DNA from 2 places in the Mycobacterium jinjuense genome. Region 1 is predicted to be linked to the other one. Evidence: riboswitches for the same ligand, from Rfam matches in the RefSeq annotation. Region 1 holds a riboswitch; the other holds the start of a gene.
What was found. Region 1 has a riboswitch for S-adenosylmethionine ahead of QGN32_RS06210 (bifunctional o-acetylhomoserine/o-acetylserine sulfhydrylase). Riboswitches for the same ligand answer to the same signal wherever they lie in the genome.

Region 1 (8,920 bases):
GGGCGATCTCCATGCCGAGATCGGGGGACAGGCCGGTGCCGTAGTAATCGCCGTTCTGCCAGTTCGGGTCGGCCTTGATCGCCGCGATCTGTGAGCTCTGGGTGCCGAGCTGGTCGGCGGTGGCACGCGCGCCGACGGCGAGCACCAGGCCCGAGCGCACCTTGTCCGGGTGCCCGACCATCCACTCCAGCGCCCTGGCTCCGCCCATCGACCCGCCGAGGACCGCGGCGACCTCGGTGATCCCGACCATCTCCAGGGCGGCGATGTCGGCCTCCACCTGGTCCCGGATGGAGACGACGGGAAATCGTGAGCCCCACGCCTTGCCGTCGAGGTGCAGTGAGCTCGGACCGGTCGAGCCGCGGCACCCGCCGAGCACGTTGGTCGCCACCGCGCACCAGCGGTCGGTGTCGATCGGGCCGCCGGGCCCTGCCACACCGTCCCACCAGCCGGGGGTCGGATGGTTCGGACCCGCCGGTCCGGTGATGTGCGAGTCGCCGGTCAGCGCGTGCAGCACGACCACCACGTTGTCGCGTTGCGGCGACAGCTCACCCCAGCGCTGAACGGCGATCGAAACGTCGTCGATGACCGCACCGCTTTCCAGTGTCAGCGGTCCTATGTTGACGACGCCGACCTCGCCCTCGGCGGGCAGACTCAACAGTGGCACGTCGGTTTCCAATTCGAAGATCGTCATCAGAACGCCGCCGTGGTGTTGGGATCGGTCACCGCTCCGGAGCGGAACGGCTTGGCGGCGGCGAAGCCCTGCTCCAGATCGGCCAGGATGTCCTCGATGCCCTCGATGCCGACCGCCAGGCGTACGAGGCCGGGCGTGACCCCGGTGGCCAGCTGCTCCTCCGGGGACAGCTGCGCGTGCGTGGTCGAGGCCGGATGGATCACCAGCGACCGCACATCGCCGATGTTGGCGACATGACTGTGCAGGGTGAGCGCGTTGACGAAGGCCTTGCCCGCGTCGACCCCGCCCGCCAGCTCGAAGGCGAGCACGGCCCCGGTGCCCTTGGGCGCCAACTTCTTTCCGAGCTCGTGCCACGGCGACGACGGCAGCCCGGCGTAGTTCACCGACGTGACATCCTGGTGTCCGGTTAGGTACTCGGCGACCTTCTGCGCGTTCTGCACGTGACGTTCGACGCGCAGGCTCAGCGTCTCGAGCCCCTGGGCCACCAGAAAGGCGTTGAACGGCGACGCCGCCGAACCCAGGTCGCGTAGCAGTTGCACGCGTGCCTTCAAGGCGAAGGCGGGTGGGCCGAGCTCGGCGTACACCACGCCGTGGTAGCTCGGGTCCGGTGCGGTGAAGCCGGGGAACTTGCCGTTGGTCCAGTCGAATGTGCCGCCGTCGACGATGACACCGGCGATCGCCGCGCCGTGGCCCCCGAGGTACTTGGTGGCCGAGTGCACGATGATGTCGGCGCCGTGGCGCAACGGTTGGATCAGGTACGGCGTGGCGATCGTGTTGTCGACGATCAGCGGCACGCCGGCGTCATGGGCGACCGCGGCGACGTTGGGGATATCGAGCACGTCGATCTTCGGATTCGAAATCGTCTCGGCGAAGAACGCCTTGGTGTTCGGGCGCACCGCCGCGCGCCAGGAGTCGAGATCGTCGGGATCCTCGACGAAGCTGACCTCGATGCCGATCTTCGACAGCGTGTAGTGGAACAGGTTGTAGGTGCCGCCATAGAGCCGAGGGCTGGACACGATGTGGTCGCCGGCATCGGCGATGTTGAGGATCGCGAACGTCGACGCGGCCTGACCGGAAGCCAGGAACAGCGCGGCGACTCCGCCCTCGAGTGCTGCGATGCGCTTCTCGACGGCGTCCTGCGTCGGGTTCATGATCCTGGTGTAGATGTTGCCGGGCTCGGCGAGACCGAACAGCGCGGCGGCGTGCTCGGTGCTGTTGAACGTGTACGACGTGGTCTGGTAGATCGGCAGCGCCCGCGCGTTCGTCGCGATGTCGGGGGTCTGGCCGGCGTGGACCTGCTTGGTCTCGAACGCCCACTTTGCGGTCGGATCTTCTGGCGCGCTCATGCGGGAACGGACCTCCATCTGCGTCTGGGGGCCCGTCAGAACGGACCCGCGCTTGCCGGCAGCCGCTTGTTAGCGGTTACTCAACCTGGTCATCACCCGGGGCACCCCACCGCGGTTGGAGGGTTGCCGACCAGCAAGCCGGGGCTTGTCGCTGGCACTCATGACCGATGAGAAGCGTATCGCACGTCACCGGCGTCATGCCAGCGAGGGATCGCACCGACGCGGACCCCTGGCTCACACGCAACGTCAGGTACGAGGCAATACTGGTAGCCGACGCCACAGAAAACGACCTCGAAACCGACCGAGGCCGCACCGACAAGCGAGCCGGGAGAACACCGCATGACTGCCGAGCAGCCGACCATCATCTACACGCTGACCGACGAGGCGCCGCTGCTGGCGACCTACGGGTTCCTGCCGATCGTTCGTACTTTCACCGAACCGGCGGGCATCAATGTCGAGACCAGTGACATCTCGGTGGCCGCGCGCATTCTCGCCGAGTTTTCCGACCGCCTGACCGAAGACCAGCGGGTGCCCGACAACCTGGGCCGCCTGGGTCGCCTGACTCAGGACCCGGAGACCAACATCATCAAGCTGCCGAACATCAGCGCTTCGGTGCCCCAGCTGCTAGCCGCCATCAAGGAGCTCAAGGCCAAGGGTTTCGACCTGCCGGATTACCCGGGCGACCCGAAGACCGACGAGGAAAAGGCGATCAAGGAGCGCTACGCCAAGGTACTCGGTAGCGCGGTCAATCCGGTTCTGCGGCAGGGTAACTCAGATCGACGCGCACCCAAGGCGGTAAAGGAATACGCGCGTAAGCATCCGCACAGCATGGGCGAGTGGTCGCAGGCGTCGCGCACGCACGTGGCGACCATGAAGAAGGGCGACTTCTACCACGGAGAGAAGTCGATGACGCTCGACAAGGACCGCAAGGTCAAAATGGTGCTGCAGACGAAATCGGGCGGGGAGACCGGAAAGACTGTGGTGCTCAAGCCGGAGGTCGCGCTCGAGGCCGGCGACATCATCGACAGCATGTTCATGAGCAAGAGGGCGTTGTGCGAGTTCTTCGAGGAAGAGATCCAGGACGCCTACAAGACCGGCGTGATGTTCTCGCTGCACGTCAAGGCGACGATGATGAAGGTGTCGCATCCCATCGTGTTCGGTCACGCGGTGAAGGTGTTCTACAAGGACGCGTTCGCCAAGCACCAGAAGGTGCTCGACGAACTGGGCGTCAACGTCAACAACGGCATGTCCGACCTCTACAGCAAGATCGAGGCGCTGCCGGCCTCGCAGCGCGAGGAGATCATCCAGGACATCCACGCCGTCCACGAGCACCGGCCCGAACTGGCGATGGTGGATTCGGCCCGGGGTATCACCAACTTCCACTCGCCCAGCGACGTCATCGTCGACGCATCGATGCCGGCGATGATCCGGCTCGGCGGAAAGATGTACGGCGCCGACGGGCGGACCAAGGACACCAAGGCGGTGAACCCCGAGTCCACGTTCAGCCGCATCTATCAGGAGATGGTCAACTTCTGTAAGACGCACGGTCAGTTCGATCCGACCACGATGGGCACCGTCCCCAACGTCGGGCTGATGGCGCAGCAGGCCGAGGAGTACGGCAGCCACGACAAGACGTTCGAGATCTCCGAGGACGGCGTGGCCAACATCGTCGACATCGACACCGGCGAGGTGCTGCTGACCCAGAACGTCGAGGCCGGCGACATCTGGCGCATGCCGGTGGTCAAGGACGCCGCGATCCGGGACTGGGTCAAGCTCGCGGTCACCAGGGCGCGGGTGTCGGGGATGACCGCGCTGTTCTGGCTCGACACCGAGCGTCCGCATGAGGTGGAACTGCGCAAGAAGGTCAAGGAGTATCTCAAGGACCACGACACCGATGGCCTACACATCCAGATCATGCCGCAGGTGTGGGCGATGCGGTACACGCTCGAACGGTTGATCCGCGGACAGGACACGATCGCCGTGACCGGGAACATCCTGCGGGACTACCTGACCGACCTGTTCCCGATCCTGGAACTGGGCACCAGCGCGAAGATGCTGTCGATCGTGCCGTTGATGGCCGGTGGGGGCATGTACGAGACCGGTGCGGGCGGTTCGGCGCCCAAGCACGTCCACCAGCTGCTCGAGGAGAACCACCTGCGGTGGGACTCGCTCGGCGAATTCCTGGCCATCGGAGCGTGTTTCGAGGACATCGGGCGCAAGACCGAGAACAAGCGGGCCATTCTGTTGGGTAAGACGCTGGACTCCGCGATCGGAAAGCTGTTGGACAACGACAAGGGACCGTCACGCAGGACCGGCGAGTTGGACAACCGCGGCAGCCAGTTCTACCTCGCGATGTACTGGGCGCAGGAACTCGCCGAGCAGACCGAGGACCCCGAACTCGCCGACCACTTCGCAGACCTGGCCTCGTCGCTGGCCGAGAACGAGGAGAAGATCGTCAACGAACTCGCTGAGGTGCAGGGAGATTCGGTCGACATCGGTGGCTACTACTACCCGGACCCGGAGAAGACGACGTCCGTGATGCGGCCCAGTAAGACGCTGAACTCGGTGCTGGAGGGTGCGACGGTGCAGGCGGTAACCGAGGCTTAGCTCCCGGTCGCTTCCCTGGGTGGCGATGCGTAGCGGTCGACGAAGTCGACGATCAGGTCGGCGACGACCTGCGGCGCCTCGAACATCGGAATGTGCCCGACATCGTCGAGGTGGGTGATCTCGGTGCTCGACGGCAGCTTGGCGGTGAAATGGCGAGTGAACCGCGGATGCGGCAGCACCCGGTCCTTCTCGCAGATCACCAGGCGGGTCGGGCACGTGCCCTCGGCCAGGTCCAACAGCCCCGGCGTCAGCAGCGACTTCACCAACAGCTGGTAATAGGCCGGGCAGTGGGTGACGTCGTCGATGATGTCGACGAGATCTTCATCGGACAGGCGGTCCGGACTGGCACTGATGGGGAAGTGAGCGAGGAACCGGGCGAACGGCAACTTCCGGACATGTTGACGAAACACGAGCGTGAACAGCCATACCGGAAGGCCGGCCAGGAACTTGCCGATGATCTCGAATTTGGCGGGCGTGTACCGGGTCCACCCGCCGGCCGGTGCGATACCGGTCAGCGTGCGAGCCCTACCGCGGCGCTCCAACTCGAAGGCCACCCAGCCGCCCAGCGAGTTGCCGACGATGTGCGCGGTGTCCCAGCCGAGCGCGTCGAGCCTGCGTTCGACGTCATCGGCCAATTCGGGCGTGTCGAGAAAGCGGTGCCCCTTCACGCCGCCGTTGTGGCCGGGCATGGTGGGCGCGAAAACCTCGTAGCGTCCGGTGTCGGCGATCAGCGGAGCGACCTTTTTCCACACGTTCTGCGACATCATGAACGGGTGCAGTAACAGCATGGGCTCGCCGGTTCCGACGTGGATCGGTGCGCGCTCGGTCATCAGCCCGAGACTAAAGGCGATACCGCCGGTACCGCAAGTAGGTCGTATGGTCTGCCGGACCTGGCGGTCGTGAACATCATCAGCTCGAGAAGGAACGGTTCATGGTTGCGTTGGGCTGCGCGGATGGCGACGCTGACCGACCGCGGTGCCGTGGTTCGCGGCGGCCGGAACATCGACCACACGGAGAACGAGATCAAGTCAGGTTCAAGGTAGAAGTCTGAGGCCGATTGCCCTCGTTCATTTCGCCGGCGGGCATAAGCTCGGTTGAGCTTGGGAGGTGAAGCCGTGATCAGGGATTGGGATGCGGAAGGGGACCGGCTCAAAGCTTCAGCGCCGCGTCGAGTTAAGGGGGCAAGCGGCGCTTCAAATGGTGTCGGGCGGCGCCAGGTTCTCGATGGGTAAAGGCCGCTATAGGGGGGTATGTATGCCGAACCGCGCAGGAAGGACGAGAACGGAGGCCGCTATGACGAGGAGTGGTTCGACGGGCACTAGACACCACGACCTCACCCAAGCGTCGACCGATTCCCGCACCGTCGACGCCACCAGTCTTGCTGTGCGCATGTGTAGCTATCCCCGGCCGCCCGCGACCGTGATCGAATTGAGCGGTGAAATAGACGCCTGCGATGCCGAGCAGGTAAGCGACTACCTCGTCGGGTATGTCCACGTGGATCACCCGTTGGTGCTGGACTGCAGCCGCGTCGACTTCCTCAGCGTCGCTGGTCATCGGGCCACAGTCTTGTTCGCTGAGAAGTGTCACCGGGCTGGCCGGGACTGGGTACTGATCACCAGCACGGCGGTTGATGTTCTCCTGCGCGTCGTGAACGAGGCTGACTTGCCAGTCGTCGCTTCGTTGGACGAAGGATTGCGGACGTTGGCTCAGGGCCAGCAAGGGCATCGGTCTATTACGACTGTGGACTGCAAACGGTGCTGATGGCCATGGGGCAAGGCTGAGTCACAGGTCAAACCGCGCTACCGTCACCGCCTTCTGGAGGGGGTGACGCGCGGCCTTGCACCGCCACCGGCCAGCCAGGCCGTGCGGCATTGGGAGTCGAAGTCCACGCCTGGCGGTGACGGTCGAGTACCGGTCGCGTGAAATGATCGGATGACCATGAGCAGTTCCCCGCAACCTGTCGTCTTCTCCGGTGTGCAACCCACGTCCGATTCGCTACACCTGGGCAACGCGCTGGGCGCGATCCAGCAGTGGGTCGGTCTGCAGGACGACCACGACGCGTTCTTCTGCGTGGTGGATTTGCACGCGATCACAATTCCGCAGGATCCCGAGGGACTTCGGCGGCGCACCCTGGTCACCGCGGCGCAGTATCTGGCACTCGGCATCGATCCCGACCGAAGCACGATCTTCGTGCAGAGCCATGTCCCGGCGCATGCCGAGCTGTCCTGGGTGCTGGGCTGTTTCACCGGGTTCGGCCAGGCGTCGCGGATGACGCAGTTCAAGGACAAGTCGCAGAAGGAAGGCAGCGAGGCCACCACCGTCGGGCTGTTCACGTACCCGGTGCTGATGGCCGCCGACGTGCTCCTGTACGACACCGACCTGGTGCCCGTCGGCGAGGATCAGCGCCAACACCTGGAGTTGGCGCGCGATGTCGCGCAACGGTTCAACTCCCGGTTCCCCGACACCTTCGTCATCCCAGATCCGATGATCCCGAAGGCGACGGCCAAGATCTACGACCTGCAGGATCCGACGTCGAAGATGAGCAAGTCCGCGGGCACCGACGCCGGGCTGATCAGCCTGCTCGACGATCCGAAGGCATCGGCCAAGAAGATTCGCTCGGCGGTCACCGACAGCGAGCGTGAGGTGCGCTACGACCCCGACGCCAAACCCGGCGTGTCGAACCTGTTGACCATCCAGTCGGCGGTCACCGGGACCGACGTGGAAAAGCTCGTCGACGGATACGCGGGGCGTGGGTACGGCGACCTGAAGTCCGACACCGCCGAGGCCGTCGTCGAGTTCGTCGGCCCGATCAAGGCCAAGGTCGACGAACTGCTCGCCGACTCCGGCGAACTCGAATCGGTGTTGGCGGCCGGTGCAGAGCGCGCGCGCGATGTGTCTGCGAAGACTCTGCGGCGAGTTTATGACCGGTTAGGGTTTCTGCAGCCACGCGGCTGAAACTTTGGGGAGGCTTGGCGATGAGAACCCCGGCGGAGCCGGATGACAAGCCGGGAATCGTCGGTCGGCTGCGTGCCCGATGGGGCTGGTTCGACCACGTCATGCGGGCCCAGCAGCGCTACACCGACAGCAAGGGCGACTTCTACGCCGCGGGCATCACCTATTTCACGGTCTTCGCGATGTTCCCGCTGCTGATGGTCGGATTCGCGATCGCCGGTTTCATTCTGGCCAGCCAACCGGAACTGCTCGCCGAGATCCAGGACCGGATCAGGGCGTCGGTGTCCGGCGACATCGCCACCCAACTGGTCGAGCTGATGGACTCGGCGATCGAGTCCCGCACCTCGGTCGGGGTCATCGGGCTGCTCACCGCGGCGTGGGCGGGGGTCGGCTGGATGGCCAACCTGCGCGAGGCGCTGAGCCAGATGTGGGGCCTGACGCGGCGCGGCCGCCCGGGCTTCCTGCGCACCAAGCTGTCGGACCTGACGGCCATCGCCGGCCTTTTCGTCGCGATCGCGGTCACCGTCGCCCTGACCGTGGTGAGCAGTTCCGGACTGGCCCGCAAGGCAGCGGAATGGCTTGGGCTCGAGGATGTTCCGGGAATGAGCATCGTGTTGCGGGTGGTCTCGCTGACAGTCTCGGTGCTGATCAGCTGGCTGCTGTTCACCTGGATCATCGCCCGGCTGCCCCGCGAGTCGATCAGCGTCCGCTCCGCGCTTCGGGCGGGGTTGCTCACGGCGGTGGCGTTCGAGGTCTTCAAGCAGGTGGCGTCGATCTACCTGCGGTCGGTGGTGACCGGCCCGGCCGGGGCGACGTTCGGCCCGGTGCTGGGTCTGATGGTGTTTGCCTACATCACCGCCCGGCTCATCCTGTTCGCCACGGCGTGGGCGGCGACGTCGAGAGAGAACCTGGAGGCCGTGCCCGTCGCCCCGCCCGGTCTCGCGCAGATCACGCCGCGGGTGCAGGTTTACGAGGGCGTCGGGGTCGGCGGCGTGTTGACCGCGGCGGCCGCGGGAGCAGTTGGTGCGCTGGGGATCTCGCGAATGTGCCGGCGTCAGTGATTCTGGCTGACCACTTGGAGGCCGATCACACATCCGACGAGGCCCAGTAGCAGCGCCACCTTGATCGGCGAGGCGCTCTCTTGGCCGGTCGCCAGCGAGTAGACGACCGTGAGTGCCGCGCCGACGCCCACCCACACCGCGTATCCGGTGCCGACGGGCAGGTCGCGCTGTGCGATCCCCAATCCGCCCATCGAGATGATCACCGCTACAACGAAAACCACGATCGGCACGGGTCGGGTGAACCCTTCCGACTTGCTCAGCGC
Region 2 (21,150 bases), 440 kb from region 1:
AACAAGGCGCAGATCTACGCCTGGCGCAAGGGAATCAAGACGCTGTATTACATCCGTCTGCGGCAGATGGCTCTACAAGGGACCGAGGTGGAAAACTGCGTCAGCTGCATGTTGTGACGACTGGTCGCTGACAACGCCCCGGCCGGCGGTGTCACTTGACGGTGTGCTGCGGGCCTTGGGCCTTCTTGTACAGCGCCTTGAGCATCCGGTCGCGGAACGCCGCGTTGTCGATCAGCTTGACGCCGGCGTCGGCCAACTTCGGATACCCGATCAGTTTGTGCATGTAGCGTCCTCGCCGGTACTCCCGGCCCCACGCCGCCTCCATGCGCTGCGCGTAGTTCGTGAAGTCGTCGGGCCCACCGTTCAGTAGTGCCGCGATCGCGCATTCACCTGCGGCCAAACCGGATTCCAGCGCCTTGGAGATTCCCGCGCCCGAGGCGGGCTTGCCCGCGCCCAGTGCGTCGCCGGTGAACAAGACGCCCGGTCGCCACGGCGGCCACGCGGTGAAACCCATCGGCAGGCGCCAGGCTCGTACGCTTTTGTTCTTCTTGAGCTCCTCGATCGGCGGCAGCTCCCATTCCGGGGGAAGCGTGCGCAGAAAATCGCCGAGGAACTTCGTCGCGTTGATCGACTGCCAGTTCTTGTAGCTGTTGACGTAGCCCAGTCCGATGTTGAAAACGCCGTGACCCATCGGGAACACCCACGCGTAGCCCGGCAGCTGGTCGCCCTCGAACACCAACTTCAGATAGATGTCCAGGCTGTCGGAGTCGGGGCGGTTGGCGGGCATCTCCGAACGGATCGCGATCGCCGAGTAACCGTTGTACTCCGAGTCGATCTTGAGCGCCCGTTTGATGGGGGAGTAGGCGCCGTCGGCCGCGATCACCGCGTCCCCGTGGACCTTCTCGCCACCCTTGAGCGTCACGCCGACCACCCGGCCGTTCTCCACGATCGGCCCGGTCACCTCCGCGCCTTGGCGCACCTCGGCGCCCGCGGATTCGGCATGCTTGAGCAGCACCGTATCCAGATGTGTGCGGCTGACGGTGTGGCCGTGGTCGGGCATACCCGGGCGGCGCGGGAACGACAGCTCCCACCGGCTGGGGCTGAACACCGTGACACGGTTGACGCGATGAAAGGTGGCGACCTCGTCGGCCAGCCCCATCTTCTGCAGATAGCTCACCGCGCGGGCGGTCAGGCCGTCGCCGCACGGCTTGTCGCGCGGGAACTCGGCCTTGTCCAGCATCACGACCTTCGCGCCGGTCTGAGCAGCCTGCCACGCGGCGGCTGAGCCCGAGGGTCCGCCACCCGCGATGATCAGGTCGTATCGCTGCGTCATGAAACTCATCTCGTCAAACGGTTGTCGCAGCGATAGTACTCGCGCCGGCACGGCTTCCTCGCTGGACGGAGCTGCCTCGCCGATGCCGCGCGAAATACGGTGCTGCATGGTCTGAGCAGGTCAGCAGCGCCTGAGCGGTAGAGTAGCCGGGTGCGACGAGGGTCGAGGCCACGCTCGAGTGGTGAGCCGGGTGCCAAGGTGGACGCCCGCAGCGAACGCTGGCGTGAGCACCGCAAGAAGGTGCGCGCCGAGATCGTCGACGCCGCCTTCCGCGCCATCGACCGCCTCGGCCCCTATGTCAGTGTGCGCGAGATCGCCGAGGAGGCCGGCACCGCCAAACCCAAGATCTATCGCCACTTCACCGACAAGTCGGACATGTTCGGTGAGATCGGCCAGCGCATGCGCGACATGTTGTGGGCGGCGATCATCCCGTCGATCGATGTGGAGAACGACTCAGCGCGCCAGATCGTCGGCCGCGGCGTCGCGCACTACGTCGATCTGGTGGAAGAGCATCCGAACGTGGTGCGGTTCCTGCTGCGGGGACGGTTCGCCGACAAGTCGGCCGCCGCGATGACGACGGTCAACAAGGGCAGTGAGATCACCTTGGCCGTCGCGGACATGTTCAGCGCGGAACTCAAGGACCTGGCACCCGATCCTGCCGCCTTCGAGCTCGCCGCGTTCGCGATCTTCGGTACCGCGGCGTCCGCGACGGACTGGTGGCTGAGCGCCGCCGACGACGGACCTCGCCGTATGCCCACCGACCAGTTCATCGCGCACATGACCACGATCATGGTGGGTGCGATCAACGGCACGGCCGAATTGCTGGGTATCCAGATCGACCCCGACCAGCCGATTCACACCGCGGTTCGCAAGCAGCAGCCCGTCGCCTGACGGCGCGTTGACACGTCGCCTTCCGCGCCGGACACTGACAAGTACCCGGTACCGGCGTTCCCAGGAACGGCCCATACGGAAAGCAGGGGAGACCACCATGACGGTTGCCGAGCAGACGGCCGACGACACCACCGCCCAACAACCGGTGTACACCCGCGCCCTGATCATCGGCACCGGCTTCTCCGGTCTTGGGATGGCCATCGCGCTGCAACGCCAGAACGTCGAGTTCCTGATCCTGGAGAAGGCCGACGAGATCGGCGGCACCTGGCGCGACAACACCTATCCCGGGTGCGCCTGCGACATCCCGTCGCACATGTACTCGTTTTCCTTCGAACCCAAGCCCGACTGGCGCCACATGTGGTCGTTTCAGCCCGAGATCTTCGACTACCTCAAGGGCGTGACCGACAAGTACGGACTACGTCGCTACATCCGGTTCGGCTCCCACGTCGACCGAGCACACTGGGACGAGAGCGAGCACCGCTGGCACGTCTTCACCAAGGACGGCCGCGAGTTCGTCGCGCAGTTCGTGATCTCCGGAGCCGGCGGGCTGCATATTCCCCTCGTTCCCGAGTTCCCCGGCCTCGACGAATTCACCGGTGCCGCTTTCCATTCCGCCGAGTGGGACCACAGTGTCGACCTGGCGGGCAAGCGGGTGGCGGTGATCGGCACCGGCGCCAGCGCGATCCAGATCGTGCCCGAGATCGTCACGGACGTCGGCGCGCTGCACCTGTTCCAGCGCACACCGGCGTGGGTGATGCCGCGGCCGAACAACCCGATTCCACGGTGGATGCGCGAGATGTTCACCAACGTGCCGGCCACCCGGCAGCTGATGCGCGCCGGGATCTACTGGATCCACGAGGGTGTGGGCTTCGCGATGACGCGCGAACCGCGGTTACTGAAAATCGGCGAACTGCTCGGCAAGTGGAATATCCGCAAGTCGATCAAGGATCCCGAGCTGCGTCGCAAGCTCACCCCGGACTACCGCGCCGGCTGCAAGCGAATCCTCAACTCCGACACCTACTACCGCGGCATCGCCGACCCGAAGACCGAGGTGGTCACCGACGCGATCACGCGGTTCACGCCGACGGGCATCGTCACTGCCGACGGCACCCAACGCGATGTGGACGTGGTGGTATTCGCCACCGGTTTTCACGTCACCGATTCCTACACCTACGTCCACATCAAGGGACCGCGTGGTGAAGACCTGGTGGACCGGTGGAACCGGGAGGGCATCGCGGCGCTGCGCGGCATCACCGTGGCCGACATGCCCAACCTGTTCTTCCTGCTCGGTCCGAACACCGCGCTCGGGCACAACTCGGTGGTGTTCATGATCGAGTCGCAGATCCGCTACGCCGCCCAGGCCATCGCGGCGGTCGACCGCGCCGGCGCACAGGCGCTGGCACCGACGCGCGAGGCTCAGGACCGCTACAACGAACAGTTGCAGGACGAACTCGCCGGGACCGTGTGGAGCACCGGCGGATGCCGGAGTTGGTATCTCGACGAGCACGGGGTGAACCGGACGCTGTGGAGCGGCATGACCTGGCAGTACTGGCTGGCGACCCGCAAGTTCGACAAGTCGGAGTACCGATTCTTCGGCGGGCGGCGCGCCGCGGCCTAGTGTGCGCTGAGATCGCGATTTCACATTGGCCGGACCGGTAACATTCCCCGGCGGGAGGCGACACGCCAAACACACGATGTTGTGCTGCGGGTGGAAATCGCCCCCCAGGGGTAGTGTCGAAACTGCCGGTTCGGCGACCTACTTCTGTGGCGAAATGGGGTTTTCGTGAGTGATGGCATGAAGCTGATTGACCGTGTCTCGGCGATCAACTGGAACCGTCTGCAGGATGAGAAGGACGCCGAGGTGTGGGACCGGCTGACGGGCAATTTCTGGTTGCCGGAGAAGGTGCCGGTGTCCAACGACATCCCGTCGTGGAACACGCTCAACGACCACGAGAAGCAGCTGACGATGCGGGTGTTCACCGGCCTGACGCTGCTCGACACCATCCAGGGCACCGTCGGCGCGGTCAGCCTGATCCCCGACGCGCTGACCCCGCACGAGGAAGCCGTCTACACCAACATCGCGTTCATGGAGTCCGTGCACGCGCGCAGCTACAGCAACATCTTCTCCACGCTGTGTTCGACCGCGGAGATCGACGACGCGTTCCGCTGGTCGGAGGAGAACCCGAACCTGCAGCGCAAGGCCGAGATCGTCATGCAGTACTACAAGGGCGACGAACCGCTCAAGCGCAAGGTGGCCTCCACGCTGCTGGAAAGCTTCCTGTTCTACTCCGGCTTCTACCTGCCGATGTATTGGAGCAGCCGGGCCAAGCTGACCAACACCGCCGACATGATCCGGCTGATCATCCGCGACGAGGCCGTGCACGGTTACTACATCGGCTACAAGTACCAGCGTGGCCTCGCCCTCGAGGACGCCGCCAGGCAGGCCGAGCTCAAGGACTACACCTACGAGCTGCTCTTCGAGCTCTACGACAACGAGGTCGAGTACACCCAGGACCTCTACGACGGTGTCGGGCTGACCGAGGACGTCAAGAAGTTCCTGCGCTACAACGCCAACAAGGCGCTGATGAACCTCGGCTACGAGGCGCTGTTCCCGCGTGACGAGACCGACGTCAACCCGGCCATCTTGTCGGCGCTGTCACCCAATGCCGACGAGAACCACGACTTCTTCTCGGGCTCGGGCTCGAGCTACGTGATCGGCAAGGCCGTCGTCACCGAAGACGAGGACTGGGACTTCTAGCGCGTCCTTCGCATCTAGGCCTGCCGTTTTGTCGGCCGGCTGAGGTAACCTTGGCTTGCTTCACGAGACACCGTCGCCAAGCTCCGACTTGACGGTGCGCCAACCCCACGCTCGTGGGTGGCTCGGATGACGAAGCGGCCCGCACTAACCGGTGTGGGTAAGAGCGCCTTCCTCACCGAAGGCCCGGGATCTTCCGGGAGTACTTGTGGACTCGTCACAATCGGATCTGACTGCTCTACAACGTGATCGCGCCGTCGGCGTCCTGGTCGGAGCCGCGGCCGGCGACGCACTCGGTGCCGGCTATGAGTTCGGAGGGTTCGTGCCGTCCGATCACCCCGTCGCGATGATAGGAGGTGGTAGGGGCCGGTTTCAGCCCGGCGAATGGACCGCCGACACCTCGATGGCGATCGCGGTCGCCGAAGCATTGGCCGCTCGAGCCAATCTGCGCTTCGAGAATTCTCTTGACGCCCTTGTCGAACGGTGGCAGTGGTGGGCGCGCAACGCCAAGGACGTCGAACGACGGACCTGGGAAATTCTCCTTGCTGCCGGCCAAAGGGGAGCCACCGCTCACGCGGTTCGCGACGAAGCCGCCGCGTTCGCTGACAGGACGGGTCGCCCTGCGAGCAGCGGCGTGCTGACCCGGGCCGCTCCGGTCGCGTTGCGCTACCTCGACGACGAACGTGGGCTCGTCACGGTAGCCCGGGCCGTGAGCGAACTCACCCATCCCGGCCCCGACTCCGCTGATGCCTGTGTGCTCTGGTGCGCGGCGATCCGCCATGCCGTGTTGACCGGGCAACTGGATATCCGAATCGGCTTGAACCATATCGATTCTCAGAGGCGAGAACTGTGGCGTTCGCGCATCGACGATGCGGAACGGGCGAAACCCTCGGAGTTCGCCGACACGAACAGTCACGTGGTGCCGGCGATGCAGTGCGCGTGGTCGGCCATCGTCACGACGTCGGCGCCGACCGAGTGCCCGTCCGCCGAGGTGTTCCGTGCCGACCACCTGCGGTTGGTGCTGGAGGCAGCCGTCCGCGCAGGCGGTGACACCGACACCGTGGCCTCCGCTGCGGGTGGATTGGTCGGCGCTCGCCACGGTGTGTCGGCGGTGCCGTGGCAGTGGCGGCTGGCGTTGAAGGGCTGGCCGGGGCTCAACACCCACCTACTGGCTCATCTCGCCACGAAGATCGTCGATTCCGAAGTCATTCGTCGGTTCGACTACACCCACGGGGCCCGGCGTGAGCCTCCGCGGCCGATGCGTCACCCGCGCGACGACTACCTGTGGATCGGAGCCGCCGCCTCGCTCGACAAACTGCCTAAAGGTATCGACGCCGTCGTCTCCCTGTGCCGGGTTGCCGACGGGCGAATTCCATGCGGCGTAACACACCTCGACGTGGGTTTGGAGGGCGAAAGGGGAGCGAATGCCAACCTGGACTTCGTACTCCTCGACACGGTGCGCGCGATCGAGGGACTTCGCGCCGAGGGGCGCGAGGTGTTCGTGCATGACTGGACGGTGACAAACCGTGCCCCCGCTGTCGCCGCGCTGTACGGGTCACGGCGCCGTGACATCGACATTTTCGAAGCGCTTCAGGACATCCGCGTGGTGTTGCCAGCCGTGAATCCACGGCCGGAATTCTGGATGGCGTTGCGGCGCCTGAGACCCTACCTCGGCACGTTCGTGAGGAGTGGTAATGACTAACCCCCACAGCGGACCCAAGAGGTCTTCGACGCAACTGTCGGCCTGCTACTCGAGTACCTGGGGACCGTACTGGGATGCGATGTTCCCGCCGGCGATGGTGACCGACTGGATCGACTGGAAGCGAGGTTCGACGGGGGTGAATATCGCGCGCCGATTCTGGGACCAGCGTGAATATCTGCGTCGCACATACGAATCGGTATACGGGAATGACCCCGAAGCCTGGCCGTCGCGGCACCCCGGCGTCGTCCTCGACGCGGTACCCTCCATCGACCATGCGGCTTGCCTGGGCTGCCAATGGTTCGATGTGGGTCGCGGTGCACCGTACCGGCGAGCCAAGCTCCACGAGACGACGGAAGGGGAGTTTCGGGGCTGACGGCGCGTGGAGGTTCGGCCGAGTAGGTCGCTGAAACCTCGTGTCGGTGGCCACCGATAGGTTCGACGAATGAACGTACCGCCCGAGGTGAATCGACTGATCATGTACAAGCACGGCGTCGCCTTCGTGGAGCGCGGCGGGCCGATCGACGGGGATTTCGATCTGACGTTTCGACGCGACGACATGAAGGACGTGCTCAAGTCGCTGTCGGTGACGGTCGTCGACGGCGACATGTCGGTGGGCACCGTCGGATTCGACACTCCCTCGGATCCGCGCACCGAGCTGGGCCGCCGCAACCTGCTGTTCGAATCGGGTGAGGCGCTGCTCGGCCTGCTCGACGCGCTGCGCGGGCGGGCCGTCGAGGTGCACTGCGGCGATCAGCGACATCAGGGCGAGGTGATCGGAGTCGACGGTGCCGGTGAGCAACACATGCGTCGGCTGCTCGTAATACGGGCGGAATCAGGGACGGTCAGCCTGGTGGACCTCGCTGACGCGCACCGCGTCGAGTTACTGGAGGAACCGTCGCGCAGCGACCTCGACTATCTGATCGACCGGTCCCGCGCCGCCACTGCCGGCGAGAACCGCAGCATGACGGTGCAGGTCCGCGGCAGGGCCGACGACGCTCGGGTGTCCTACATCGTTCCAGCGCCGGTATGGCGGGTCTCCTACCGCGTGATCCATGACGGCGACACGATCACGTTGGCGGCGATGGCCATCGTCCACAACCCGCTCGACGAGGATCTTGTCGAGGTCGCCCTGACTCTCACCACCGGGCAGCCGGTCTCGTTCGACATCGATCTCTACCACGGCAAGCACGTCCAACGAGCGGTCGTCGAGGAAAGCGAACGCGTCGCCCTGCCTGCGGAGAGGCATCTGCGCGATACCCGCAGCCTTGCCGTCGCACCCGCCCCCGACGGTTACGCCATGACCGGCGGGGCATATGAAGATGCCGCCGACGACGTGGAAGCGGCCCAGCCCGGCGAGCACTTCGAATACCGGCTCGGTACGCCGGTATCGCTGAAACGTGGTGGTGCCGCGATGGTTCCACTGGTCGTCAAACCCGTCGACGGCGTCCGCCGAGAACGCGTCTGGCGGGACGGCGCCGAGCCCGCTCCCGCCATCGTGCTGTTCTTCGCCAACACCACCGGCGTCGTGCTCGAGGAGGGTCCGGCCGTCGTCTACGACCAGGGCGGCTACGCCGGCGAGGCGATGGTGCCGTTCACGGCGCGCGGGGGGCGCACCCGGCTGTCGTTCGCGAAGGACCTCGCCGTGCGTTGCCGCCGCACGTCCACGGTCGACACCGTGACCGCTCGGATCTGGCTGACGGCAGAAGCCGTAGTGGAGGAACAGCGCCAGGAGGAGCTGCACACCCTGCACGCCGAGAACGACCACGACGAACCGGTCGAGGTGATCTTCGAGCTGTTCCGCACGTCGGGTTGCACGATCACGTCGGTCACCGGCGCCGACCAGGAAGCCGATGACGAGGACTGGCACCGGTTCCGGGTTCAGGTGCCGGCACACGGTGTTGCGGAGGCGACGGTGCTGGAAACCTGGCCGAATTATCGGCACGTCGGCTACGAGGAACTCTCGCCCGGTCAACTCGAGGACTGGCTGGCTGGACGTTGGCTCGATGCGGCCACGGTCGAAGCGCTGTCGGACGTCCTGGCGCACCGGGCCGAGGCGACGCGGCTGGACGAGGAACGTCGCCACCTCGACGAGGAGCGCGACGATCTCTACAACGGCCAGAGTCGCATCGGCGAGCAGTTGCGGGTGCTGAGCGCGGACGGAGCGGAGGGCGAACTGCGCCGTCGGCTCGTCACCGAACTCGAAACGATGCAGGACCGCGTCGTTCGTCTGGAGGCGGAGATCCGGGGGCGCCGCGACGCGGCCGATGAAGCTCGCCGGGCCGCGACGGATGAACTCAAGCGGGTGATCGCCGTCTAGGTTTCAGGCCGGCTGGCGCGGATGCAACCGGCCGACTTCTCGGGAAACCGGCCTGTCATGATCAGCGCCGTGAGACCATCCCGGCTGAAGGTGATGGCGCGGCTGTGACGTGGAGACGGGCATGATTCGGCAGGCAGTGACGGCTTTAGGGGCAGCAGTTCTCGGTGCGGTGGTGTTGGCGCCGCCGTCGGCAGCTGACGCGGCGCAGCAGGTGCTGATCGACTCCGGCGCGGTGCGGTGCGTGCTCAGCACGGATGAGGTCGCGTTCGGCGGCGGGCCGATGACGGTATGCGCGCTGACAAACGGACAGCCATGGGGTGCGGCGCCCTTCGAAACGTCCAAGTGGAACCAGCGGCCGAACCTCGCTGTCGTGCGGGGGGCCGGGCCATTCGTCTGGGAGCGAGGCACTATCGCCGAACCAGTCGCCGCGCCAGTTTCCGTGGACAGCCAGACCTTCAAAGCGAACGGTTGGACCGTCGAGCCACAGGGAATGCGCACGCGTATCAGCTACGACAGGACCGGTCACGGATTCTTCATCAACGCCTTCGATATTCGCGGTTTCTGACACCAAGTCGGCCTTCGAAACTGCGGGGAGATCGCAACTTCGGCGAAAACTGCGATCTCACCGCAGTTTGGGCGATATCAGGCGCGCAGTGACGACGTGTCGATCACGAACCGGTACCGCACATCGCTGGCGACCACCCGCTCGTAGGCCTCGTTGATGTAGTCGGGCTCGATGATCTCGATCTCCGGCCGCACGGCGTGTTCGGCGCAGAAGTCGAGCATCTCCTGCGTCTCGGCGATGCCGCCGATCAACGAGCCGGCGATGCGGCGCCGGCCGGCGATCAGCGCGCCGGCGGGCACCGACATCGGGTTCTCCGGCATACCGAGTTCGACCAGCGTCCCGTCGACTGCGAGCAGCCCGAGGTAGCGGCCGAGATTGAGGTTGGCCGACACGGTGTTGAGGATGAGGTCGAACGAGCCCTTCAGCTTGGTGAACGTCTCCGGGTCGGAGGTTGCGTAGTACTCGTCGGCGCCGAGGCGCAGACCGTCCTCCATCTTCTTCAGCGACTGGCTCAACACCGTCACGTGGGCGCCCATCGCGTGGGCGAGCTTGACGCCCATGTGGCCCAGGCCGCCGAGACCGACGATCGCCACCCGGGTGCCGGGTCCCGCATTCCAATGGCGCAGAGGCGAATACAGCGTGATCCCCGCGCACAGCAGCGGCGCCGCGGCGTCCAGGGGCAGGCTGTCGGGGATGCGCAACACATAGTTCTCGTCCACCACGATGGCGCCGCTGTAACCGCCGTGCGTCGGCTCGCCGTCGCGGCCGACCGCGTTGTAGGTGCCGACCATGCCCCTGGCGCAGTACTGCTCCTCACCCGCCAGGCACTGCGCGCACTCGCGGCAGGAGTCGACGAAGCAGCCGACACCGACGCGGTCGCCGACCTGGAACTTGGTGACCTCAGCGCCGACGGCAGTGACGATCCCGGCGATCTCGTGCCCGGGCACCAACGGATACTTCGCGCGGCCCCACTCGTCGCGCACGGTGTGAATGTCGGAGTGGCAGATGCCCGAGAAGTGGATGTCGAAGGCGACGTCGTGCGCCCCGACCTCGCGACGGGTGATGGTGGTCTTGGTCAACGGCCCGGTCGCCGACGGTGCGGCATATGCGGTGACTGTGCTCATTACGACCTTCTTCTGCATCGAATCGACTATCGAGAAAAGGCGCCGTCAATAGGTGCGGCGAACCCCCATAGACAACCGAAGAGCGCGTCGTGTTGATTCCGCGGGGCGCTGTGAGATTGCTCCTAGAGGCCTGGCGCCCGGAACGCGCCGTTGAACGACACGCGTTCGTAGCGGGCGACACCGGCGGCCGTGTAGGGGTCCCGGTCGACGATGTCCTGCGCCTCCTCGGCATCGATGTCGCCGGTGATCAGAACGGCGCCGGACTCGTCCTCCTGACGGCCCGCCAGCACGATCCGGCCGGCACTCACCTCGTTCTCGAGCCACTCGAGATGGGCGGGTCTGATTTGGTGGACGACGTCGGGTGGCTGCAGATAGGTCGACTTCAGCACGTGAAACACGGCCCCGAGGTTAGTTGATCGGCGCGTTGAGCCACTGCAGGTCGGCGAGCATTCCGCGCGCTGCGACGATGCCCTCGCCGGTCTGCCACACCTCGTTGTTGACCGCGAAGACCCGGTTGTCGCGGGTGGCGCCGAGCTTCTTCCACGCGTCGCTCTCGAGCACCGCGGGTGCGCGGTCCCGCGCGGCGGGGGAGTCGAAGGACAGGTAGACGATGTCGCCGTCGGCGATAGACAGGTCGGGATGGTCGGCCAGGTCGGTGTCGGTGATCCCCACCTCGAGGTAGGGCTTGTCGGTGAAGCGTTGCGTCACAGGGCGATCGACGCCCACGTCGGTCAGCACGCTGCCCGGAAAGGTCTTGGCGCCGTAGACCCGCATCGTGGTGTCGGTCAACTGCACGACCGACGCCTGGAAATGTGCGGCGTCGTTGTCGGCGCCGGTTTTGTCGGCGGCCCGTTGGAATCCGTCGACCAGACCGTTCGCCGCATCCTGGCGGCCGGTCGCCGCGCCCACCGTGCGCAGGTTGTCCTGCCAGGCCGGTCCGGGCGCCCCGGTGAACACCGTCGGCGCGATCTCCGAGAGCGCTCCGAATGCCTCGGGCGTCAACGCCTCAGAACCGAGGATCAGCTCGGGCGCCGCGGCCCTGACGCCGTCGAGGTCGGGCGTGCCGCGGGTGCCGACCGCGGGCACGTCGTGGATCACCTGGCCCAGGTACGACGGCTGGCTGTCGGCGCCGTCGGGCAACGCGGCCGCCACCACCCGCGACTGCAGGCCCAGGGCGCACAATGCGTCGAGCTGGTCGCCCGACAGCACCACGATGCGCTGCGGGTCTTCGCGTACCAGGGTCTCGCCGGCGGCGTGGCGCACCAAGCGGTCCGGCGGACCCGGGTCCACGGGCGTCGGTTCGGGCGCGCACGACTCGTCGGGTCTGCGCTGGTTGCCCAGCACCCCGGCGCCGGCGATTCTCGTCGTACTGGTCACGATCGACTGCGTTGCGGTGGTGTCGGACGACTCTTCGCCACCGGAGCCGCAACCGCTCACCGCCGTCACGCCGACAGCGGTGGCGATGGCTGCCAACGCCAGCGTCCTGGCGGCCGCCAGGCCCCAACGCGGTCCGCTGATCAGCACGTCGCCGACGGTAACATCCGGCCAGCTCCAAGGCGTCGAGCCGGCTTCGGCGCTCGAATACGACAGTTTGTAGGACCGCCCCCGACTCGGCGGCGAGACGGCAGCTAGGATTCAACGAGTAAACGGCGGGGATGTCCCGACCTGGATTTATGGAGGACCTGTTGGTAGCCGAAGCGCCCCCCATCGGAGAACTCGAGGCACGGCGTCCGTTCCCGGAGCGACTCGGTCCCAAGGGCAACCTGGTCTACAACCTCATCACCACCACCGATCACAAGCTGATCGGGATCATGTACTGCGTCACCTGCTTCATCTTCTTCTTCATCGGCGGGCTGATGGCGCTGTTCATGCGCACCGAGTTGGCGATGCCGGGGCTGCAGTTCCTGTCCAACGAGCAGTTCAACCAGTTGTTCACCATGCACGGCACGGTGATGCTGCTGTTCTACGCCACCCCGATCGTGTTCGGGTTCGCCAACCTGGTGCTGCCGCTGCAGATCGGCGCCCCCGACGTCGCGTTTCCGCGGCTGAACGCGTTTTCCTTCTGGTTGTTCCTGTTCGGTGGGCTCATCGCGATCTCCGGCTTCATCACCCCCGGCGGTGCGGCGGACTTCGGCTGGACGGCGTACGCGCCGCTCAGCACCGCGATTCACTCGCCCGGCGCGGGCGGTGACCTGTGGATCCTGGGCTTGGCGGTCGCCGGTCTGGGCACGATCCTGGGCGGGGTCAACATGATCACCACCGTGGTGTGCATGCGCGCACCCGGGATGACGATGTTCCGGATGCCGGTGTTCACCTGGAACATCCTGGTGACGTCGGTGTTGGTGCTGATGGTGTTCCCGTTGCTGACCGCCGCGCTGTTCGGCCTGGCCGCCGACCGCCATCTCGGCGCGCACATCTACGACCCGGCCAACGGTGGTGTGCTGCTGTATCAGCACCTGTTCTGGTACTTCGGCCACCCCGAGGTGTACATCATCGCGCTGCCGTTCTTCGGCATCGTGAGCGAGATCTTCCCGGTCTTCAGCCGGAAGCCGATCTTCGGCTACACCACGCTGATCTACGCGACCATCTCGATCGCCGCGTTGTCGGTCGCGGTGTGGGCGCACCACATGTACGCCACCGGCGCGGTGCTGCTGCCGTTCTTCTCGTTCATGACGTTCCTGATCGCGGTGCCGACTGGCATCAAGTTCTTCAACTGGATCGGCACGATGTGGAAGGGCCAGTTGACGTTCGAGACACCGATGCTGTTCTCGATCGGCTTTTTGGTCACCTTCCTGCTGGGTGGCCTGTCGGGTGTGCTGTTGGCCAGCCCGCCGCTGGACTTCCACGTCACCGACTCCTACTTCGTGGTCGCGCATTTCCACTACGTGTTGTTCGGCACCATCGTGTTCGCCACGTACGCGGGCATCTACTTCTGGTTCCCGAAGATGACGGGCCGGCTGCTCGACGAACGGTTGGGCAAGCTGCATTTCTGGTTGACGCTGATCGGTTTCCACGGCACGTTCCTGGTGCAGCACTGGCTCGGCAATGAAGGCATGCCGCGCCGCTACGCCGACTACCTGTCCACGGACGGGTTCACCACCCTCAATGTCGTCTCGACCATCGGCGCGTTCATCCTCGGCATCTCGACGATCCCGTTCGTGTGGAACGTGTTCAAGAGTTGGCGCTACGGCGAGCCGGTGACCGTCGACGATCCGTGGGGTTACGGCAACTCGCTGGAGTGGGCGACCTCGTGCCCGCCGCCGCGGCACAACTTCACCGAGCTGCCCCGGATCCGTTCGGAGCGACCGGCATTCGAGCTGCACTATCCACACATGGTGGAGCGGATGCGCGCCGAGGCCCACATCGGCCGCAGCCACGGACCCACCGACGGCGATGTGACACGGTTGGACGACGCGAGCGTCCGTACCTGACGATCGCGGCATGACCGGGCAACCGCGCGAGCGTTCGTCGCTGCTGATCACGGTCACCGGCCGTGACCAACCGGGCGTCACCTCGGCGCTTTTCGAGGTGCTGTCCCAGCATCGGGTCGAGTTGCTCAACGTCGAACAGGTGGTGATCCGCGGCCGGCTTACGCTGGGTGTGCTCGTCGCTGGATCGGCGGAAGTAGTCAGCGGGCCGGAGCTCCGCGATGCGGTGACTCGGGCGATCCACGACGTCGGCCTGGACGTCACGATCGAGCGCAGTGACGGCGAGCCCATCATGCGTGAGCCATCGACGCATACCATCGTCGTGCTCGGCCGCCCCATCACCGCCGAGGAGTTCGGTGTGGTGGCGCGCGAACTGGCCAGACTCGACGTCAACATCGACACGATCCGCGGTGTATCGGATTATCCGGTAACGGGATTGGAGCTGCGGGTATCGGTGCCTTCGCGCGCCGTCAACAACGAACTGCAGAAGGCGCTGGCCAGGGTCGCGGTCGCCGAGGAGATCGATGTCGCGGTCGAGGATTACAGCCTGACGCGGCGGGCCAAGCGCCTCATCGTCTTCGACGTCGACTCGACGTTGATCCAGGGCGAGGTGATCGAGATGCTGGCTGCCCGCGTGGGTGCGGAGGCGGCCGTGGCCGAGGTGACCGAGGCGGCCATGCGTGGCGAACTCGACTTCGCCGAATCGCTGCACCGGCGCGTGGCCACGCTGGCGGGTCTGCCGGCCTCCGTGCTCGACGACGTCGCCGAACAGATCGAGTTGACCCCCGGCGCCCGCACCACGCTGCGCACGTTGCGGCGGTTGGGGTTTCACTGTGGCATCGTCTCGGGCGGGTTCCGTCAGGTCGTCGAACCGCTCGCTCACGAGCTGATGATGGATTTCGTCGCCGCCAACGAACTCGAGATCGTCGACGGCAAGTTGACCGGTCGGGTGATCGGCCCCGTCATCGATCGGGCCGGAAAAGCCAAGGCGCTGCGCGATTTCGCGCACCAGGCCGGCGTGCCGATGGAGCAGACGGTGGCCGTCGGCGACGGCGCCAACGACATCGACATGCTCGCCGCGGCGGGACTCGGCGTGGCGTTCAACGCCAAGCCGGCGCTGCGGGAGGTAGCCGACGCGTCGCTGAGCCAGCCGTATCTGGACACCGTGCTGTTCATTCTCGGCATCACGCGCGGCGAGATCGAAGCGGCCGACGCGCTTGACGGCGTGGTGCGCCGGGTCGACATTCCGGACTGAACCTGCCTGCGAGCGACCGCACTTGTACGCGCTTGCCCGGCGTGTCGCGGGACAAACCCGGCCGCTCGCGGGGGTGGCGGGGGTGGCGGGGGTCAAGGGGGTGGCGGAATCACTTGACTACGATGAGCGGGTGCCCGCCGCCGAAGGAGATGCAGCCGACCCCGACGTGCTGATCGACTTCGCCAAGGTGTCGCTGCGGCGCGGCGGTCGGGTCCTGGTCGGCCCCGTCACGTGGGCGGTCGAACTCGACGAGCGCTGGGTGATTATCGGTCCCAACGGCGCGGGGAAGACCTCGCTGCTGCGGATGGCTGCAGCGCTGGAGCATCCGTCGTCGGGGACGGCGTACGTGCTCGGCGAGCGGCTCGGCCGCACCGACATGTTTGAGCTGCGCGCCCGGGTCGGGCTCAGCAGCTCGGCGTTGTCGCAGCGGGTGCCCGACGGCGAGGTGGTGCGCGATCTGGTCGTCTCCGCCGGCTACGCGGTGCTGGGCCGGTGGCGCGAGGCCTACGACGATGTCGACTACGAGCAGGCGCTCGACATGCTCGAGAGCGTCGGCGCCGAACACCTGGCGGAGCGCACGTACGGCACCTTGTCCGAAGGCGAACGCAAGCGGGTGCTGATCGCGCGGTCGATGATGACCGACCCCGAGCTGTTGTTGCTCGACGAGCCCGCCGCCGGACTGGACCTGGGCGGGCGGGAAGAACTCGTGGCCCGACTCGAGGATCTGGCCGCCGACCCGGATGCCCCGGCGATGGTGCTGGTGACCCACCACGTCGAAGAGGTTCCGCGCGGCTTCTCCCATGCACTGATCTTGTCCGAGGGCAAGGTGGTCGACTCGGGCCTGCTGCCGGACGTGCTGACCGCCGAGAACTTGTCCAAGGCGTTCGGCCAGGCGATCACGCTCGACATCGTGGACGGGCGGTACTTCGCGCGCCGAGCCCGGACCCGGGCAGCGCACAGGAGGCGAGCATGACTTCTCCGGTGGGTAGGAGCGAAGCGACTGGGGATATGACAGACGAACCAGCCGAAGAACCACTGGCGCCCCGTCCGGCCGCGACGGTGATGCTGATCCGCGAGACCCCGGATGTCACCCGGGAAGTGGAAGTGTTCCTGATGCGGCGGCATTCGGCGATGGATTTCGTCGCCGGTGTGATGGTGTTTCCCGGCGGAGGTGTCGACGATCGGGACCGCAACGCCGACATCGCCTGGTTCGGTCCCGAACCGGACTGGTGGGCAGAGCGATTCAACGTCGAGCCCGATCTGGCGCAGGCGCTGGTGTGCGCCGCGGCGCGGGAGACCTTCGAGGAGTCCGGGGTGTTGTTCGCCGGGGCCGCAGACGACGCCGACGTGCTGGTCGACGACGCCTCGGTCTACCGCGACGAGCGCGCCGCGCTGGTCGACCGGTCGCTGTCCTTCGCCGACTTCCTGCACCGAGAGAAACTGGTACTGCGCGCGGATCTTCTTCGGCCGTGGGCCAATTGGGTGACGCCGAAGGAGGAGCGCACCCGCCGCTACGACACCTATTTCTTCGTCGGCGCGCTGCCCGAGGGTCAACTCGCCGACGGTGAGAACACCGAGACCGACACCGCCGAATGGATCACGCCGCAGCGAGCGCTCGACGACTTCGCCGACGGGCGGACGTTCCTTCTGCCGCCCACATGGACCCAGCTCGACTCGCTCAACGGCCGGAGCGTCGCCGAAGCGCTTGCGGTGGAACGCCAGATCGTGTCCGTCACACCGCACCTGGCGGCCAACAAGGACACCGGCAACTGGGAGATCGAGTTCTTCGACAGCGACCGGTACAACGCCGCCCGCAACCGTCGCTCTCCTGAGGGTTACGGTACGGACGCGCGTCGAGCATGAGCGAGTTCGTCTCCGTTCACACCAGCGATGAGCAACCCGGCATCGCCACCCTGCTGCTGTCTCGGCCGCCGACCAACGCCCTGACCCGGCAGGTTTACCGCGAATTGGCCGGTGCGGCCCGACGCATCGGGGGCCGCGACGACATTCATGCCGTGATCATTTTCGGTGGCCACGAGATCTTCTCCGCCGGCGACGACGTGCCCGAACTGCGCACCCTCGACGCCGACGAAGCCGCCGTGGCCACGCGGGTCTGCCGCGAGGCCATCGACGCGGTGGCGGCCATTCCCAGACCCACCGTCGCCGCGATCACTGGCTACGCGCTAGGCGGCGGGATGACCCTCGCGCTCGGCGCCGACTGGCGGGTCTCCGGCGACAACGTCAAGTTCGGCGCGACGGAAATCCTGGCCGGGCTCGTTCCTGCCGGCGGCACGTCGCGGCTGACCCGCGCCGTCGGCCTCAGCAAGGGCAAGGAGCTGGTCTTCAGCGGGCGGTTCATCGACGCCAAGGAGGCGTACGCCTTGGGTTTGATCGACCAGATGGTGGCCCCCGACGCGGTGTACGACGCCGCGCTGGCCTGGGCGCAACGGTTCCTCGAGCACCCACCCCCGGTACTCGCTGCGGCCAAGGCGACGTTCGACCCCTAGGCTGCCCTGTTATGAGCTTTGAGGAAACCGACACTATCTCTGACGTCGCCGACCCCGCGGCTCCCGGGTCTGACGTCGCCGGCTCCGCTCCGGTGCCGAACCCGCACGCCACCGCCGAACAGGTCGAGGCGGCCCGCCACGACTCCAAACTGGCCCAGGTGCTGTACCACGACTGGGAAGCCGAGAGCTACGACGAAAAGTGGTCGATCTCCTACGACAAACGCTGCGTCGACTACGCCCGCGACCTGTTCGACGCGACGGTGCCCTTCTCCGAGCAACGCAAACTCCCGTACGACCGGGCGCTGGAGCTGGGATGCGGCAGCGGATTCTTCCTGCTCAACCTGATCCAGGCGGGCGTCGCGCGACGCGGCTCGGTCACCGACCTGTCACCGGGCATGGTCGAGGTCGCCACCCGCAACGGCGAAAACCTCGGCCTGGACATCGACGGGCGGGTTGCCGACGCAGAAGGCATCCCGTACGCCGACGACACCTTCGACCTGGTGGTCGGCCACGCGGTGCTGCATCACATCCCCGACGTCGAACTCTCGCTGCGGGAAGTGGTGCGGGTGCTCAAGCCGGGCGGCCGCTTCATCTTCGCCGGCGAGCCGACGAACGCCGGCGAGAACTACGCGCGCCCGCTGTCGACGCTGACGTGGCGAGCCGTGACGAACGTGACCAGGCTGCCGGGGCTGACCGGTTGGCGCCGCCCGCAGGCCGAGCTCGACGAGTCGTCGCGCGCGGCCGCGTTGGAGGCGATCGTCGACCTGCACACCTTCGCTCCCGCAGACTTGGAACGCATGGCACGCAACGCCGGCGCCGTGGAGGTCTCGACGGCCACCACCGAGTTCACCGCCGCGATGCTGGGCTGGCCGCTGCGCACCTTCGAGGCCGCGGTGCCGCCGGACCGATTGGGTTGGGGCTGGGCCAAGTTCGCGTTCACGAGCTGGATCGCGTTGTCCTGGGTGGACCACAACATCTGGCGCCAAGTGGTGCCGAAGGGCTGGTTCTACAACGTGATGGTCACGGGAGTCAAGCCAGCCGCGAAGTGAGCGTAGCCTTCGGCGTCGAAGACGTCGGCTATCTGCGGAGCGAGGCAGGTGTCGCAGCCCTGCGGGAAACCGCCGCGCTGCGTCTGACGAGTGCGACGCTGGTCTCCGACATCGCTTGGGCGCGTGCGCGTTTCGGTGAGCGCGCCGCGGTTCTGGTCGAGACGACGGTGTTGCGCCGCAAGGCAGCGGCGAAACTCTCCCATCCCGAGGGCTGGTTGTTCACCGACGAGGCGCTGCAGCAGGCCACCGCCGAACCGGTCGCCCGTCACCGCGCCCAGCGGCTCAGCCGCGCTCGTGTGCACGATGCGACGTGTTCGATCGGCACTGAGCTTGTCGCACTGCGGGATTCGGCCACGCTGGTGATCGGCAGCGATATCGACCCGGTCCGGCTCGCCATGGCACGGAACAACGTCACCGACGTCGATGTCTGCCGCGCGGACGCGCTTCGACCGGTCACGCGGAACACCGTCGTGGTGCTCGACCCGGCGCGACGTAGCGGCGGACGGCGCCGATTCGATCCGCGTGACTACACACCCGCGCTCGATGAACTCCTCGACGTGTACCGCGGACGCGACGTCGTCGTCAAGTGCGCTCCTGGAGTCGATTTCGACGCCCTGACACAATTGGGCTTCGACGGCGAGATCGAAGTGACGTCGCTGGCAGGCAGCGTGCGCGAGGCATGCCTGTGGTCCGCGGGACTTGCGGCTTCCGGGGTCCGGCGCCGAGCCACGTTGCTGGACACCGGCGAACAGGTCACCGACGCCGAATCCGACGACTGTGCGGTGGCACCCGCCGGACGGTGGCTCGTCGACCCGGACGGCGCCATCGTGCGCGCCGGCCTGGTCCGTCATTACGCCGCACGCCACGGCTTGTGGCAACTCGACCGCGACGTCGCGTACCTGTCGGGTGACCTGCTACCGCCGGGGGTACGCGGTTTCGAGGTGCTTGACGAACTGGCGTTCAACGAACGGCGGTTGCGCCAAGCGCTTTCGGCGCGCGACGTCGGCGCGGTTGAGATCCTCGTCCGTGGTGTCGGAGTCGACCCCGATGCGCTGCGACCGCGGCTTCGCCTGCGCGGCTCGCAGCAGGCTTCGGTGGTGATCACCCGCATCGGCGCCGGAGGTGCAAGTCGGGCAACGGCATTCATTTGCCGTCCGTCCCGCTGATCGTGCACGTATTCTTGCGGTGATGCGCCGGTATCCAGATCGGCGCCGGCGACAAGGACGTCCGACGATGCGCACTTTCAGGTGGCTCGCTGTGTTCGCGGTCACCGCGGTCGCGGGCGCGATCGCCGGCCCCGCGGCAACCGCCCAATCGGGGTGCGCCGACCTGCGGGGTAGCGTCGGGCCGGACCAGATCTGCCGCGTGCAGGTCCAGAATCCGACGTACACCCTCGATCTGAGCTTTCCCAACGACTATCCCGACCAAGCGCCGCTGGTGGCGTATTTGACGCAGGTGCGCGACGGCTTTGTCAACGTCGCGCAGAATCCGGACGCCTACAACCTGCCCTACGAACTCGACGCCGAGGGCACCGGCTACCGGTCGGGGCCGCCGACCACCGGCACCCGCAGCGTGGTGTTCACAGTCTGGCAGAACGTCGGCGGAGTACGCCCGCAGACCTTCTATCAGGCGTTCAACTGGAACCTGGCCAAGAAGGCGCCGATCACCTTCGACACCTTGTTCAAGCCGGGTACCAAGCCGATGGACGTGATCTCTCCCGAGGTCGACCGGTACCTCGAAAGCCAGGGGATGATCGACCCGGTGCCACCGGGCGACGGCATGGATCCCGCGAATTACCAGAACTTTGCGATAACCGAGGATTCGCTGATCTTCTTCTTCAGTCAGGGCGAACTGTTCCCGGAATCCGCGGGGCCGGTTCAGGCGACCGTGCCGCGCGCCGCGGTGGCGCCCATTCTCGCGCTGTAGGCCGGCGCGTCAGGCGGGCGCGAAGCCGTACACCACACCGTCACTGGTGGCGGTGACGACGCGGCGATCGTTGCCGACCGAGACGCCGACGGGCCACCCGCTCGCCTTCGGGAGCGGATAGGTGTTCAGCGTGCGGCCGTCGGCGGGATCGAAGACGAGCAAGGTCTGTCCGGCCTCCTCCCCGGTTCCTTCGCGCACGACGGTGTAGGCGACCTCGGGGCCGGATCGGCTCGATGTCGACAGCGGCGCCAGGTCGTCTCGAGTCCATTGCACTTCGCCGCGGTCACCCTCGTCCTTG

Region 2: it holds a riboswitch for S-adenosylmethionine, as region 1 does, so the genes downstream of both, QGN32_RS04125 (ADP-ribosylglycohydrolase family protein) here and QGN32_RS06210 (bifunctional o-acetylhomoserine/o-acetylserine sulfhydrylase) in region 1, are expected to answer to the same signal.

Annotation. Positions count from the first base shown of each region.
Region 1 is NZ_CP142362.1:1,263,985-1,272,904, reverse strand. It holds gene metX (homoserine O-acetyltransferase MetX) at 1-691, opposite strand, end outside; gene QGN32_RS06210 (bifunctional o-acetylhomoserine/o-acetylserine sulfhydrylase) at 691-2,037, opposite strand; SAM riboswitch class IV at 2,081-2,203, opposite strand; gene QGN32_RS06205 (NADP-dependent isocitrate dehydrogenase) at 2,377-4,644, shown strand; gene ephH (epoxide hydrolase EphH) at 4,641-5,474, opposite strand; gene QGN32_RS06195 (STAS domain-containing protein) at 5,776-6,405, shown strand; gene trpS (tryptophan--tRNA ligase) at 6,583-7,599, shown strand; gene yhjD (inner membrane protein YhjD) at 7,620-8,657, shown strand; gene QGN32_RS06180 (DMT family transporter) at 8,651-8,920, opposite strand, start outside.
Region 2 is NZ_CP142362.1:818,817-839,966, reverse strand. It holds gene nrdE (class 1b ribonucleoside-diphosphate reductase subunit alpha) at 1-117, shown strand, start outside; gene QGN32_RS04145 (geranylgeranyl reductase family protein) at 152-1,333, opposite strand; gene QGN32_RS04140 (TetR/AcrR family transcriptional regulator) at 1,484-2,224, shown strand; gene QGN32_RS04135 (flavin-containing monooxygenase) at 2,322-3,842, shown strand; gene nrdF (class 1b ribonucleoside-diphosphate reductase subunit beta) at 4,020-4,982, shown strand; SAM riboswitch class IV at 5,041-5,152, shown strand; gene QGN32_RS04125 (ADP-ribosylglycohydrolase family protein) at 5,134-6,681, shown strand; gene QGN32_RS04120 (hypothetical protein) at 6,674-7,054, shown strand; gene QGN32_RS04115 (hypothetical protein) at 7,124-8,998, shown strand; gene QGN32_RS04110 (hypothetical protein) at 9,120-9,563, shown strand; gene QGN32_RS04105 (NAD(P)-dependent alcohol dehydrogenase) at 9,641-10,687, opposite strand; gene QGN32_RS04100 (YciI family protein) at 10,810-11,085, opposite strand; gene QGN32_RS04095 (iron-siderophore ABC transporter substrate-binding protein) at 11,096-12,211, opposite strand; gene ctaD (aa3-type cytochrome oxidase subunit I) at 12,373-14,118, shown strand; gene serB (phosphoserine phosphatase SerB) at 14,129-15,370, shown strand; gene QGN32_RS04080 (ABC transporter ATP-binding protein) at 15,501-16,343, shown strand; gene QGN32_RS04075 (NUDIX hydrolase) at 16,379-17,233, shown strand; gene QGN32_RS04070 (enoyl-CoA hydratase) at 17,230-17,877, shown strand; gene QGN32_RS04065 (class I SAM-dependent methyltransferase) at 17,889-18,926, shown strand; gene QGN32_RS04060 (class I SAM-dependent methyltransferase) at 18,923-20,092, shown strand; gene QGN32_RS04055 (esterase) at 20,160-20,852, shown strand; gene QGN32_RS04050 (outer membrane protein assembly factor BamB family protein) at 20,862-21,150, opposite strand, start outside.